2 regions of the Rhizobium sp. C104 genome follow, and region 2 is predicted to be linked to the other one. Evidence: riboswitches for the same ligand, from Rfam matches in the RefSeq annotation. Region 2 holds a riboswitch; the other holds the start of a gene.
The links. Region 2 has a riboswitch for thiamine pyrophosphate ahead of MF410_RS32420 (phosphomethylpyrimidine synthase ThiC). Riboswitches for the same ligand answer to the same signal wherever they lie in the genome.
Positions count from the first base shown of each region.

Region 1 (7,420 bases), on a different replicon from region 2:
GCGTGCGCGTCAGCGCGTCGAGCGCGCCGAAAGGCTCGTCGAGCAGCAGCATGTCCTGGGTCTGGACGACGGTGCGCAGCAGAGCGGCGCGCTGGCGCATGCCGCCCGATAGTTCGGACGGATAATGGTGTTCGAAGCCGGCAAGGCCGAAGCGCTCGAACAAAGGCGCCACAGCGGCGCGGGCCGCGCGGCGGCTCTTGCCTTTTACCTCGAGGCCGAGGGCCGCATTGTCGATGATCCGGCGCCAGGGCATCAGCGCATCACGCTGCGGCATGAAGGCGAAGGAATGCGGCGCTTCCTCAAGCGGCGCGCCATTGAAAAGCACCGAGCCGGAATCGGGTCGAAGCGACTGCGTCAGCAATCGCAGCACCGTCGATTTTCCCGAGCCGGACGGGCCGACGATCGAAACGAACTCGCCGTTCCCGACGCCGAGCGAAATATCGCCCAGTACCTGCATGCCGTCGAAAGATTTCGCGATATTGCGCAGTTCGACCATTTTGTCGCTCATCGGCGCCGCTCCCCGGATGGCTGCCAGGGCATAAGGAGGCGCTCTATCAAGAGTGTTAGGCCGAACAGGCAAAGGGTCAGCACGGCGCTGACGACGACGGCGGCGAGCACGAGATCGGGACGGAAATTGTTCTTGGCGTTGAGGATATAGATGCCGAGGCCGCTTGCGGCGCCGGCATATTCGGCAAAGATCGCGCCGACGACGGCATAGGTGATCGAGATCCTCAGGCCGGCGAAGAAATAGGGCAGCGCCGAGGGAAGCCGTGCCAGGCGGAAAATGCGCCAGCGGTCTCGTCTTCATCGAATGCAGCAATTCGGCGATGTCGCGGTCGGTCGATTCATAGCCTTGCAGCAGGGCGACGAGCAGCGGAAAGAAGGTGACGAGCGCCACCAGCAGGATCTTCGGCAAAAGGCCGAAACCGAACCATAAGACGACGAGCGGCGCAATCGCCACCAGCGGCAGGGTCTGGCTGGCGATGAAGATCGGCAGCAATGCCCGGCGCATGAATGGCATGAAATCCATGAGGATCGAAGAGGTGAAGGCGAAGGCAAGCGACAGCGCGAAACCGCCGAGCGTCGCACCAAGCGTCGGCCAGGTGTTTGATATCAGCGCCTCACGGTTCAGCCAGCCCTGGATAACGATGCGCGAAGGCGCCGGCAGAATGGAAGGCTTGATGCCGGAAAGATCGACATAGAGTTCCCATGCCGCCAAAAAGGCGCAGCCCGCGAGCAAGGCGGGGAACCCCCGATAGAGAGCGGCGCGGAGCGCGGAAAGGTGCGAACCCGATGGTTGCGGCGATGTCATCAGCGTTTGATTTCGGTCTCGATGCCTAGCCGGCCGCGATAGGGATCGAGCGTTTTGACGGCATCGCGAATGATGCCGACGACATTGCCGGACATCGGATAAAGTGACACTTCTGCGCCTGAGAACATCTGAACCTCGCTCCGCTGGCATTACCCAGATCAGCTTTAAAGGGTCCAGAGGCTAGCGCCTCATATCTCAGCCCCGGCAATACGGAGCTCCCCTGTTATTTCGTCGGAAACTATCACCCGTGTTTTCTTCCCGCAACCGCAAATTTGGGAACCCGTCCGCACGGTCGGAAAAGCTCTGTTGTGAGGGAAACACCCGAGCGGGATCCCGCTCGGGTGTTCCTCGGTGGGCCCGTACCTGCCGGGAACGGGACCGCAGCTTGCTGCCTCTGGCGGCAATATCGGCGTAAGGGGTGCCAGCGCCCTTATCGGAGTAAGAGCGGGAGCGCCCGATCGGGCTTTACGATCGCAGAAGCAAAGGGTATAAGACCTCAACCAATATTGAGGTCAAGAGGCGATGGATGGTATTTCGGCAGCGCCGCTCGGAAAGCTCCTGACTGTCGGCGAAGTGGCGGAACGCAGCGGCCTTGCCGTCTCGGCGCTGCATTTTTACGAGACCAAGGGTTTGATCTCGAGCATCCGCTCCCGCGGCAATCAGCGCCGCTACGGGCGCGATGTGCTTCGCCGCCTCGGCATCATCAAGGTGGCACAGCGTGTCGGCATTCCGCTTTCGGAAATCCAGGCGGCGTTCCAGTCCCTGCCGCAGGGGCGCACGCCGACCGTCGCCGATTGGCAGACGCTGTCGGCGCGATGGAAGGACGATCTCGACGCACGAATCAATCGGCTCAGTCTGCTGCGCGACCGCCTGACCGGCTGCATCGGCTGCGGCTGCCTGTCGATCGAAAGCTGTCCGTTGCGCAATCCCTGTGACCGGCTCGGCAGGGAAGGGCCGGGTGCGCGGCTTCTGGAGACCGAAAACGAGCTCGTTGTTTAGTCCTGGATCTCCCCGGAAAGATCGATGCCTGCCTTTCTTTCGGTCGGTGTGCTCATATGTTAAGGGCAGGTGACGCATCCGAGGAGGACGGCTTCGTGTTTCATCCCAGACTGTTTGAAAATCGTAATGTCGTCGTCACCGGCGCCGGCCGCGGCATCGGCCTCGAAGTCGCTCGGCAGTTTCTGGATTGCGGCGCGAAAGTGATCGTCCATACCGGGCGCAAGCCGGGGCGGGACCTGCCGGATTTCCTGCTGACGGCTGAATCGGAAAGACGGGCGCTGCTGCTGCATGCCGATTTCTCTGCCGCCGGCGGTGCGGTGCAATTTGCCGACGATGTTCTGGCTTTCTTCGACAGGGTGCATGTGCTCGTCAACAATGCCGGCACCATGCTCGGCCGTTTTCCCGCTGCGACGCTGACCGATGCCGAATATGAAGCGGTCATACGGCTGAACCAGACCTCGGTAGTGGCGCTGACGCGCGCATTGCTGCCGGCATTGAAGGCGGCCGAGGGTGCTGCCGTCGTCAACACCGTTTCGATCTCGGCGCTCACCGGTGGCAGCCCCGGCTCGTCGATCTATTCGGCCTCGAAAGCCTTCGTTGCGACCTATTCCAAGGCGCTTGCCCGCGAGCTTGCCCCGGATGGCATCCGCGTCAACTGCGTCTCGCCGGGAACGATCGAGACGGATTTCCACGAGCGCTATTCCTCCAGAGAAAAGCTGGAGCAGACCCGGAAATCCATCCCCCTGCAGCGGCTTGGCACGGCAGAGGATTGCGCTCCCGCCTATCTGTTCCTGGCGGCTCCCTTACTCTCGGGATACATTACCGGCCAGGTGATCGAGATCAACGGCGGACAGCTTATCTGCTGATTTACTTGGACCTTTTTTGGCATTTCATCACTATTGACCAATTCGTTTGTGCGAATATGCTATTGTTCTGATCTACCAAATCGCCTCCCTTCCGAGATATCGAATGCCGTTGCCTAAACCGGAGCCGGGGATGACCGGCCAGGACTTGCACATACTCGCCGGAAAAGCCCATGAAGCGAGCGATCTGCTGAAGGCTTTGGCGCATCACACCCGATTGCTGATCCTCTGCATCCTGGCAAAAGAGGAGCGGACGGTCGGTGAAATCGAGAATATTCTCGGCATTCAGCAGGCGATGGTTTCGCAGCAGCTTGCGCGTTTGAGGCTCGAAGGCCTAGTCAATACGCGCCGCCAAGGCAGGCTGGTTTATTACAGTATCGGCAATGTCAGCGTGCTTGCCTTCCTCGAATCTCTGTTCGATCTTTTTCCCGCTGCGGAAAACTGTTAAAGCGCGTCGCCTTAACTTGATTCATTCCCTTGCGGAGCACGGTTGCTGTGTCGAAGATGAGGCCGGACGCGAAATGTCGCGGGAGCCCGGATGATCGACAAGCTGGAATTCTTCATCGCCCTAGCCAATGAAAAGCATTTCGGCCGCGCTGCGGAGGAGTGCGGGATTTCGCAGCCGACGCTTTCGGCCGCGATCCGGCAGCTCGAGGATCAGCTCGGGGTCATGCTGGTGCAGCGCGGTTCGCGTTTTCAAGGGCTGACGCCGGAGGGGCAGCGCGTGCTGGAATGGGCCCGGCGCATCGTCGGCGACGCGCGCACCATGCGCGAGGAAATGCGCGCCGCCCGCCGCGGCCTTTCCGGCCACATTCGCCTTGCCGCCATTCCGACGGCGCTCGCCATGCTTTCGCGCATTACCACGCCTTTTCAGGAACGGCATCCCGGCGTCACCTTCTCGATCGTCTCGCGCAATTCGCTGCAGGTGCTGAGCATGCTCGAAAACCTCGAAATCGATGCGGGCATCACCTATCTCGAAAACGAGCCGCTCGGCCGTGTCACCAGCGTTCCGCTCTATGCCGAGCGCTATCATCTGATCACGGCTGCGGGCAGCCCGCTCTCCGATCGCGACAATGTGACATGGAAAGAGGTCGGCGATCTTCGGCTTTGTCTATTGACCGCCGACATGCAGAACCGCCGAATCATCAATCGGCACCTGACGGAAGCCGGTGCCACGGTGCATCCGACGCTCGAATCCAACTCGATGATCGTGCTGTTCTCGCATGTTCGAACCGGCCGCTGGGCGAGCATCATGCCGCGCAATGTCGCCAAGTCTTTTGGTTTCCCGGTGGAAATCCGGATGATTCCGATCGTCGAGCCGGAGGCCCATCATCTCGTCGGCCTTGTCGCGCCCTATCGCGAGCCCTTCACGCCGCTGGTCTCTGCCTTGCTGCATGAAGCGCGGGTGCTCGTGCGAGATGAAGAACTCTGATAGAAAAAAACTATCGTTCCACAGGATAGCTTTATTGATCCCTGGCGGCTTCCCTGAGATGCTTGCGGCGGATGGTGCTCGGCTGGAGGGGCCGCCATTCCGCAACGAGCAAGCCGTCGGGAGGGCTACCTTATGACCATTTATATCGCCGAAGGCGATATTGCCGCGCGCACTCGTGCGATCATTGCCGATCTTCGCTTCCTCGAAGGGCCGCTGCTTCCCATTCTACACGAGGTTCAGGACGAATTCGGTTATATCCCGCAGGAAGCCGTGCCCGTGATCGCGGAGGAACTGAACCTCTCCCGTTCCGAGGTGCATGGCGTCGTGACTTTCTATCATGATTACCGCGACCACCCCGCCGGCCGGCATGTGCTGAAGCTCTGTCGCGCCGAGGCCTGTCAGTCGATGGGCGGCGATGCGCTGGCCGAGCGCGTCAAGACGCTGCTTGGCATCGATTTTCATCAAACGATGCTCGACGGCAGCGTGACGCTGGAGCCGGTCTACTGTCTCGGGTTCTGCGCCTGCGCGCCATCGGCGATGCTCGATGGCGAGGTCTATGGCCGGGTTGACGATCAGCTGGCGGCGGAACTCGTTGCGGAGGCACGCCGATGAGCATCAAGATTTATGTTCCGCGAGATGCCGCCGCGCTGGCGCTCGGCGCCGAAAAGGTGGCAAAGGCGATTGCCCAGGAGATCGCCGCCCGCGGCCTCGGTGCCGAGATCGTGCGCAACGGCTCGCGCGGAATGTTCTGGCTGGAACCGCTTGTCGAGGTCGAGGTCGCCGGCAAACGCATCGGTTACGGACCGGTGAAAGCAAAGGATGTGCCTGCATTGTTCGACGCCGGGATGATGACCGGCGGCGATCACCCGCTCTGTCTCGGGGAGGTTGAAGACCTCCCGTTCCTGAAGGAACAGACCCGCCTAACATTCGCCCGCTGCGGCATCACCGATCCACTGTCGTTGGCCGACTACGAATCGCATGGCGGCCTGGCCGGCCTTCGCCGGGCCGTTTCGATGACATCCGCCGAAGTCGTCAAGGAAGTCACCGATTCCGGCCTGCGCGGACGCGGCGGCGCCGGCTTTCCCACTGGGATCAAGTGGAAGACTGTTCTCGATGCCCCGGGGGACCGCAAATATATCGTCTGCAATGCCGATGAGGGTGACAGCGGCACCTTTGCCGACCGGATGATCATGGAGGGTGATCCCTTCGTGCTGATCGAGGGCATGGCGATAGCCGGCCTCGCCACCGGAGCGACCAAAGGCTACGTCTACACCCGTTCTGAATATCCTCATGCCATCGCAGTGATGACCGAAGCCGTCGGCATCGCGCGTCAGGCCGGGATACTCGGCCCGTCGGTGCTCGGCTCGGGCCGCGCCTTCGATATCGAGGTGCGCACCGGCGCCGGTGCCTATGTCTGCGGCGAGGAGACGGCCCTTTTGAACAGCCTCGAAGGCAAGCGCGGCGTCGTGCGCGCCAAGCCGCCGCTGCCGGCGCATCAGGGGCTGTTCAACTGTCCGACCGTCATCAACAATGTGATCTCGCTCGCCTCCGTGCCGGTGATCATGGAGAAGGGCGCCGCCTTCTATCGCGATTTCGGCATGGGCCGCTCGCGTGGCACCATTCCGCTGCAGATCGCCGGCAATGTCAGATATGCCGGTCTTTACGAAACGGCCTTCGGTCTTTCGCTCGGAGACATCGTCGACCGAATCGGCGGTGGCACCGCGACGGGGCGGCCGATCAAGGCCGTGCAGGTCGGCGGACCGCTTGGGGCCTATTTCCCTCGGGCATTGTTCGACACGCCGTTCGACTACGAAGCTTTCGCCGCCAAGGACGGGCTGATCGGCCATGCCGGCCTCGTCGTCTTCGACGACAGCGCCGATATGCTGAAGCAGGCGCGCTTCGCCATGGAATTCTGCGCCGTCGAAAGCTGCGGCAAGTGCACGCCCTGCCGCATTGGCTCGACGCGCGGCGTCGAGACGGCCGACAAGATCGCCCATGGTATCGAGCCGGAGAAAAACCGGGCGCTGCTCGCCGATCTCTGCAACACGATGAAATTCGGCTCGCTCTGTGCGCTCGGCGGCTTCACCCCTATCCCGTCATGAGCGCCATGACGCATTTCCCGGAGGATTTTTCGCCGGCGCCGATGGTGGAGGCAGCTGAGTGATGATCTTCCAAGCCCCATGCCGTGATCTGCTCAATTCCATTTCCGTACAGGAGGCCGACCATGTCTCTCATCCATGAAATCGACTACGGCACTCCCGCTTCTACATCCGAGGTGATGGTGACGCTCACCATCGATGGGCAGCAGATCAGCGTGCCGGAGGGCACCTCGATCATGCGCGCTTCGATGGAGGCCGGCATCGAGGTGCCGAAGCTCTGCGCCACCGACATGATCGATGCCTTCGGTTCCTGCCGGCTCTGTCTCGTCGAGATCGAGGGCCGCAACGGTACGCCGGCCTCCTGCACGACGCCGGTGGCGGCCAATATGGTGGTGCACACGCAGACAGGACGGCTGAAGGATATCCGCCGTGGCGTGATGGAACTCTATATCTCCGACCATCCGCTCGACTGTCTGACCTGTGCAGCCAACGGTGATTGCGAATTGCAGGATATGGCGGGCGCCGTCGGGCTGCGCGACGTGCGCTATGGCTATGACGGCGACAACCACGTCAGGGCGCGCAACCATGGCGAGATCAATCTGAAATGGACGCCGAAGGACGAAACCAATCCCTATTTCACCTTTGACCCCTCCAAATGCATCGTCTGTTCGCGCTGCGTGCGCGCCTGCGAAGAGGTGCAGGGCACCTTCGCGCT
Region 1 is NZ_CP092348.1:4,004,428-4,011,847, forward strand. Features, by position in the region: gene MF410_RS20870 (ABC transporter ATP-binding protein) at 1-508, opposite strand, end outside; partial or broken gene MF410_RS20875 (ABC transporter permease) at 505-1,312, opposite strand; partial or broken gene MF410_RS36645 (HMP/thiamine-binding protein) at 1,324-1,440, opposite strand; TPP riboswitch at 1,431-1,544, opposite strand; gene soxR (redox-sensitive transcriptional activator SoxR) at 1,835-2,311, shown strand; gene MF410_RS20885 (SDR family oxidoreductase) at 2,407-3,177, shown strand; gene MF410_RS20890 (metalloregulator ArsR/SmtB family transcription factor) at 3,281-3,622, shown strand; gene MF410_RS20895 (LysR family transcriptional regulator) at 3,713-4,606, shown strand; gene MF410_RS20900 (formate dehydrogenase subunit gamma) at 4,739-5,218, shown strand; partial or broken gene MF410_RS20905 (NADH-quinone oxidoreductase subunit NuoF) at 5,215-6,770, shown strand; gene fdhF (formate dehydrogenase subunit alpha) at 6,831-7,420, shown strand, end outside.
Region 1: linked by a shared signal. The riboswitch ahead of MF410_RS36645 (HMP/thiamine-binding protein) and the one ahead of MF410_RS32420 (phosphomethylpyrimidine synthase ThiC) in region 2 are both predicted to bind thiamine pyrophosphate.

Region 2 (7,420 bases):
ACGGGCGGCCAGCGCCGTCTCTAGTTCCGCCATGTCGTGCGTGGAAAGGCCGAGCTTCAGGCCGGCGCGGCCGATTGCAGCCAGATCGGCTGCCGCCAGATCCTCCTGCCCGAGATGGATGAAATCGCATCCCTCATCGATCGCGAGCTTCCAGTAATCGTTGACGATCAATCGGCAGTCCGCTGCCGCGCAGGCGGCTTTCGCACGCCGGATCTCCTCGCGAAGCACCGGCTCTGGCTGGTCCTTGATGCGCAGCTGGACGAGTTTGACGCCGAGCGGCACGAGACGCTCGACCCAGTTGGCGCTGTCGACGATGAGATAGAAGGGATCGAGCTTCATGAAAAGACGGCCTTTCCGATGACGGGAGTGGAAGGAACGGCCATGTCGCGCGGCTCCAGCGGCACGGCGCCATGCGCGATGCGGCCGGCATTGATGGCAAACGCGAAGGCCTCGGCCATGGCGGCGGGATCACCCGCGCCGGCAACGGCGGTGTTCAGAAGAACGGCATCATAGCCGTATTCCATGACGGCGGCGGCATGAGATGGGCGGCCGATGCCGGCATCAACGATGAGCGGCACATCCGGAAAATGTGCTCGGAATGCCCGCAGCGCCATCGGGTTCACCGCTCCCATGGCAGAGCCGATCGGCGCGCACCAAGGCATCAGGACGCGGCAGCCGGCGTCCAGCAGCCTTTCGGCGACGACAAGATCGTCGGTCGTATAGGGGAAGACGTGAAAGCCCTCGCCGGTCAGGATGCGTGCCGCCTCGACGAGGCCGAAAACATCGGGCTGCAGCGTATCGTGATGGCCGATCACTTCGAGCTTGATCCAGTCGGTGCGGAAAACATCGCGCGCCATCTTCGCCGTCAGCACAGCCTCCTGCACGCTGTGGCATCCGGCCGTGTTGGGAAGCACGCGCACATCAAGCTCGCGGATCAGCTCAAAGAAGGCGCCGCCCGCCTTGCCGCCGACGGCCTCGCGCCGAAGCGAAACAGTTACAATTTCGGTCTTCGATCGTCTCACTGCTTCCGCAAGCACGGCCGGAGACGGGTAGCGGGCGGTGCCAAGCAGCAGCCGGGAATGGACCTCGACGCTGTAAAGTTTCAGCATCTTAGCCTCCTTGCATCGGTGAGAGAATTTCAATGCGGTCGCGCTCGCCAAGCATGAAATCGACGCGATCCTCGCGGTGTACCAGTTCGCCGTTCACCGCGGTTGCGAGCCACCCGCCTTCGTAGTCCAGAGCGAGAAGCAGATCTGCGAGCGTCGCGGCCGCGACCTGTTGTTCCTCGCCATTGATGATGAAGGTCATGGCGCCCTCCTTTCCGTTTGTTCTGTTAGAAGAAGCCGCGCCACCTCTCCGGCCATGGCCGGCGCCAGCAAAAAGCCATGGCGATAGAGGCCGTTGACATGGAGGGTGTGTTTCTCCTGCGTCACGCGCGGTAGATTATCGGGATAAGCGGGCCGCACGCCTGCGCCTGTTTCCGTGACGCGTGCCTCGCCGAAGGCGGGATGCATCGCATAGGCAGCATTCAGCAACTCCATCAGCGAACGCGCGGTAATCGGCCCCGCATCGTCACTTTCGATCATCGTCGCACCGACCATGAAGCAGTTCTTTTCGCGCGGCACGATATAGATCGGGTGGCGCGGATGCAGCAGGCGGACGGGGCGAGAAAGGCTGACCTCGCGCGTTTCGACGCAGAGCATCTCGCCTCGAACACCACGCAATTCGGGCAGTTGGCCAATCTGGGCGGCACCGGTGCAGTCGATCACCCGGTCATAATGGGCAACGTTCGCATTGCCCGTGACGCCGAACACGAGAAGCACGCGGGCGTTCTCCAGTCCTGCCGCAAGTCCCGAGAGCGCCTGCCGTGGATCGAGGTGCGCTTCCTGCCGGAAGAACAACGCCCTGCGGAAGCGGCCGGCGAGATCAGGCTCCAGAGCTGCGATCGCCGCCTCGTCCAGCCATTCCCATCCGCTTGTGCGGCGGGAAAAGCGGTCCAGCTCGGCGGTATCTCGCCCACCCGCGACCACCAGCGTTCCTCGGCGTTTGACGTGGCCGGGCAATGCTGCCTCCCACCAATCGGCGGCATTACGACCGAGCGTCAGCACCGGTTCCTCCGCACTTTCCCGTTCGCACCACGGGGCGAGCATGCCGCCGGCAAGGCCGGAGGCGCCGCCCCCGACCTTGTCGGCCAGCTCCGTAAGGGTGACGCGGAAGCCTTGGCGATAAAGCTGCCAGGCCACGGTGAGGCCGGCAACGCCGGCCCCCTTGACAAGAACGCGCATGGTCATCCTCCAATCGGTATTTTAGCGGCCTCTACGACCGACATGTAAAGTTCGCCGCCCTGTCGGTATTTCGCCGCCATCGCGTCCAGCCCCTCCTTCTGCGCCTCGGCGCGGATGTTGTGCGATATGCGCATCGAGCAGAAATGCGCCACCTTGTGCGCTTCCTTCGGCAAGGTCTCGTCACGGTAGCTGCGGGCGGTGTCGGGATGGGAGGAATCATAGACGACGAAAGGCGGCTCGCCGGCGGTCGGATGGACGCTGATTCCGCGCATCGGCACGCGGACATGACTGTGGATAACTCCCGGTATGGATCTTCCGCGACACTGGCAGCGGGCCGGTGGTGACGGTTGGGGTGAAGTTTTTTGCGGCAATGTCATAGTTTGAGGCTCCAAATTGAAAGTTGGAGACCCAGTCAGCCGGAATGATGAAAAGACGCCGGCATGGATTCCACGCGTGAATCCGAAGCCTTGGAGCGCTTGCACCGTCCCTACGCCAGTATGAACTGGATCAGGTTCAACGGGTCACTGCGCCACAACAAGCAACACCTTATTGTTCAGCAGTATCTCAGCCCCTTGCCGGGCCCCCCTGGTGAATGCCGCCATGAAAGACCGGAGCTGCCCTTCTGTCAAGCAAGGCCTAATGCATATTTTTCTTGCTCGTCAAGCATGACGGCTTCCCGTCTAAAATCGCCGTTGAAACCGGAAGTCTCCGTGCCTCCGCTAATTGCATTTCACAAGCGCGATATGCGCGCCGCAATAGGAACCTAACTGGCGGATATTCGCCACCTCCACCGAGGCGAGAAATGCCGGGCCCGCCCGTTCCTTAAGACAGGTTCCTTCGGCCCGCGAAGGTGCTTAGCTTTGTCGATTGCGCAGGCTCTCAGTGCGCGAGCGCTTCCGCCACCCGAATCCCACCGGCTGGATCCGAATCGACCCCACAAGCAGCGCGATCACGCCGTCCCCGACGATCCATTATGCGATCTTCGTCCAAAACGTGAGCTCCATAGCAACAAGCCGGAGCGCTGGCCTCGAAATCGCGCCGTGCCACGACGTAGGAACGTCCTGAGCGGAAGCGGATGTCGACTGTCCTCTAGAGCCAATATCGGTTTCTCGGGGGAAGCTTCATGCGGTCGAGGCCTCATTTTTTTGGATATGGTACGCGCGTTGTACTATCGTGGCGGGAAATCCGGAGAGGGGCATGCAATATGGCCAAAGGTTGGTGCTGTGAGCAGCACCTCGGCTGATCATCGGGGCTGCCGCAGTAGGCGCTTCGGGCGGTATAGCCATTGCAGACTTCGAAATTCCTGAACTGCTAATCGCCGCGCTGTTTGAGGGCGTTATCATTGGCATGGCCGTTGAGCAGTTCCTAGCTACGATGAGCAAACAGGCTTGGCGGGAGAAAAACAGATGGCGCTCGGAGGAAACGCGCTGGAATGAGCGTGCCGTACTCGGACCCTGGCTTAAGACACCAGCTGCGGAGCCATTACGGCCGGTCGACGCCGCGGATCAACTCCGTATCGTGATGCGCTCGAAGTTCACCATCCAGCCATTGCTGAACAAGAGGGGAGCCCGGGTAGGTTTCGCATTCGTAACGTGAGCACTAATTTCAAGCTGAGGCTGAACATCAATGATCAAGCGATGACGCGGAACGTTGCATCAGGACAGTGGTTACGCTGGTTCGCTGCCAAGGCGGTTGGTTCATCTGCTGGTTCTTAGCTCTCTACCGGTCGACTTTCTCCGCTGCTTCAAGCGAAAATTCGGCGCGCAATACCGCCTTCTGTGCTCGCGAAAAATCGGCGGCGGCTTGTTCTGCCCGCTCTTGCGCGGCGCACCGGGCGTCTTTGCGCTGCGCAAGCGATCGGCCGGCATCGGCTTCATGGCTGCGCAATACGGATTGTCGCATCAACGCGTCCTGAAGCTTGGCGGCGGAGATAACGCCGCTCTTGCGCAATTCGTCGACGATAGGATTGCCTGCGGCCCGGCTTGCTGCCATGTCGAGCGCTTCGGAGGCTTTCGCTTCCCGCTCCCGCGCGTTTTCGGCGTCCGCCCGCGCCTCGGAGAGGCTGCGGGAAAGATTGTCCGCCCGCAGGCTGCGGATCTCCAGTAACTGCCTGAGAGACTTCAGCGCCTTCATATCAGCCGCTCAGGCACCGTTGTTCGTCGTCAGGATTTCCAGCTGGCCGCCCTTGATGACCTTGATGCTGTCGGCTTCCTGCCGGCTCAGCACGTCTTCGACGGCCTTGGTGAAGACGGAGGGGCCGCGCACCAGCACCAAGCCGCTGGCGGGATCTTCACGCAGTGCATCGTCCGGCAGTAGCGGGAACAGCGCGCGAATGGCGTTTTGCTCGGTCTTCCAGCTGCGGTCGCCGCGATCGAGGACAACGGTGGAGACCTCCTGCTTAGGCGCGATGATGATGCGGCTGCCGTCATAGGCGACGAAGAGATTGCTGGCATCGCCAAGCTTGACGAAGGCCTTGGCTCCGCTTTCTCGGACGGACCAGTGCTCGACCTTGCCGCTCAGCGTCCCGACTGTCGTGACCGGGATGCCAGACATGAAGGACAGCGTCTGGACGACATCGCCAAGCGGCAGGGAGACGACATCCAGGCGCACCTCCCGCTCGCCGGCGCCGGCTGATGGAGGAAAGGAGACCAGCAGTCCGATAGCGGCCATGTAAACAAAACGCGCAAACATCTGAGTTTACCTCACGATCCGGATGCCGCCCGACAACTAATGAACGAAGGAAATCAGGGGGCTGCGAAATCCAGTCTGTTAATAATTATCTGATCTACTGTTGCAGATCATCGGTCCGCTGGGAACAGGACGGATATCCATTTCGCGCAATTGTTGTACATATCGCGAATTAATAACTTTTTAACATAAGCTGTTGAATTCGATCCGGAATTCTGCAAGATTTTGGCCGCCAAAACCATGCAAGGAGTTCAAGACATGGCTACCAGCACTAGTACTTCGACACTCGATGCGGGTATCGGCTCGGCGATTTCCGCCTTCAAGTCGGCCCAGAACGAAGCGACCGCGCAGAGCCTGCAGGTTGCAACTGAAATCACCAAGATCAACGGCGTCGCAAACGCCATCAAGAAGATCGGCCCAGGCTGATTGAAACAATGGCGCGACGGGTTCGCCCGTCTCGCTTCCCCGCTCTCGAAGACAATAAAAGCCGCTCGACGGACGGTTCGGGAACAAGATGGCTATGAATCTAGATCCCTCTTCGCCGACATTCAGAGGTAACGCCGGCAACGCTGCGTCAGGCCGCGGCGGACCGGTCTTGCGTATCACGCGCGCCGGGCGCAGCTCCATTCTGCCGTTGACGGCGGAGCGGCAGGTTGTCGGCGGCAGCGCCGATTGCGACCTGATCATCCTCGGCGCCAAACCGGAACCCGCCTTTGCCATCAGTCTGCAGCGCTCCCGCGGCTCCGACGCGGTGTCGTTTACCGCGCTGCGGGATGACGTGGTGATCGATGGTCATTCCATCCCGCGTGATCGAACGATGAGCCTTACAAAGAGGCAGACCATCTCCTTCGACGGCACGGCCTGCGAACTCGAAGGTCTCGGCGCCGGGCGCGGGCGGTTCGCGCCACGCCGGATTGCGGCTGCCGGCCTTCTCGGGCTGGCGGCGATGCTTTTGCTGGTCGGCCTTTACAACAGCGACGCGCCGGCTCACGAAGGCCCGCCCGTCAGGGTTTCCGCCGCACCCGAACCGGCGCCGTCATCGGCGGCGATCGCTGCCGAAATCCGCCAGGCCATTCGTATGGCTCAGATTCCCCAAGATCTTAGCATCGTCGCCACCGCCGACGAAATTCGCATCGGCGAAGGATCGCGACCTCTCGGCCTGCCTGACAAGACGAAGCTGCGTAGCATCATCGCCTCGATGAGCCGGCGCGGTGGTTCCGTTTCCATCGTCGATCTCACCGCCCTCTCTTCCGGTCTCGACGGCTTCGTCGCCGCCGCCGGCTATACGCCAGTCAGGTTCATCATCGGCTCCGACGGCCGCCGCTACGAGGAAGGCGATGTCGTTGCGAGCGGCTGGCGGATCAAGGAGATCGGCAACGACCAGATGATCGTTTCCCGCGACAGTGAGGACGATACGGTCAATTTCGCCTCCGCCGGCAGTGCCGAGCCGAAGCTCGCCGAAATTTCCAGCAGCGAACAAGAATAGGCGATGGCGTCGGAAGCCGGATCATGAAGGTAAGGTCATCCGCCATCGCCATGCTTGCGCGGCGCACCGATATGCTGCTTGCGGTGTTTTTCGCCTCCGTCGTGACGATGATGGTGCTGCCGCTTCCGACAATCGTTCTGGACGTGCTGATCGCCTTCAATCTCTCCTTCGCTTTCGTGGTGCTGATCACCACGACCTATCTGAAGAGCGTGCTTGAAATCTCGACCTTTCCCGCGGTCATTCTGATCGGCACGCTGTTCCGCCTGGCCTTGACGATTTCCTCGACGCGGCTCGTGCTGGCGGATGCCGATGCCGGCGAGATCATCATGGCCTTCGGCGATTTCGTCGTTGCGGGAAATGTCGTCGTCGGCCTGATCATTTTTCTGATCGTGGCGCTGGTGCAGTTCATCGTGGTGACGAAGGGCGCCGAGCGTATCGCAGAGGTCGGCGCGCGTTTCACGCTCGATGCCATGCCGGGCAAGCAGCTCGCCATCGACAGCGACCTGCGCAACGGCCATATCACCACGGAAGCTGCGCAAAAGCGCCGGTCGCGTCTCGAACAGGAGAGCCAGTTCTTCGGCGCGATGGACGGCGCCATGCGCTTCGTCAAGGGCGATGCGGTCGCAGGATTGGTGATCGTCGCCGTCAATCTCATAGGCGGCCTGGCGATCGGTATCTTCCAGAAGGGGCTGAGCTTCGCCGAGGCTGCCCATCTCTATACGCTGCTGTCGATCGGCGACGGTCTGGTGTCGCAGATTCCGTCGATTCTGATGGCAGTCTCGGCCGGTATCGTCGTGACCCGCGTGTCCGATGACGGCAACGGCAGTCTCGGCAGCGATATCGGCCGCGAACTCTTCCGGGAGCCCCGCGCATTGGCGATTGCGGCGGCGCTGACGATCTGCGCGGGCTTCGTCCCGGGATTTCCGACGAGCGTGCTCGCCGCGATCGGCCTGTGTCTGGC
Region 2 is NZ_CP092353.1:58,853-66,272, reverse strand. Features, by position in the region: gene MF410_RS32440 (thiamine phosphate synthase) at 1-339, opposite strand, end outside; gene MF410_RS32435 (thiazole synthase) at 336-1,109, opposite strand; gene thiS (sulfur carrier protein ThiS) at 1,111-1,308, opposite strand; gene thiO (glycine oxidase ThiO) at 1,305-2,285, opposite strand; partial or broken gene MF410_RS32420 (phosphomethylpyrimidine synthase ThiC) at 2,288-2,491, opposite strand; TPP riboswitch at 2,752-2,882, opposite strand; gene MF410_RS32415 (hypothetical protein) at 4,005-4,418, opposite strand; gene MF410_RS32410 (hypothetical protein) at 4,428-4,976, opposite strand; gene MF410_RS32405 (hypothetical protein) at 5,232-5,399, shown strand; gene MF410_RS32400 (hypothetical protein) at 5,569-6,459, shown strand; gene MF410_RS32395 (flagellar biosynthesis protein FlhA) at 6,483-7,420, shown strand, end outside.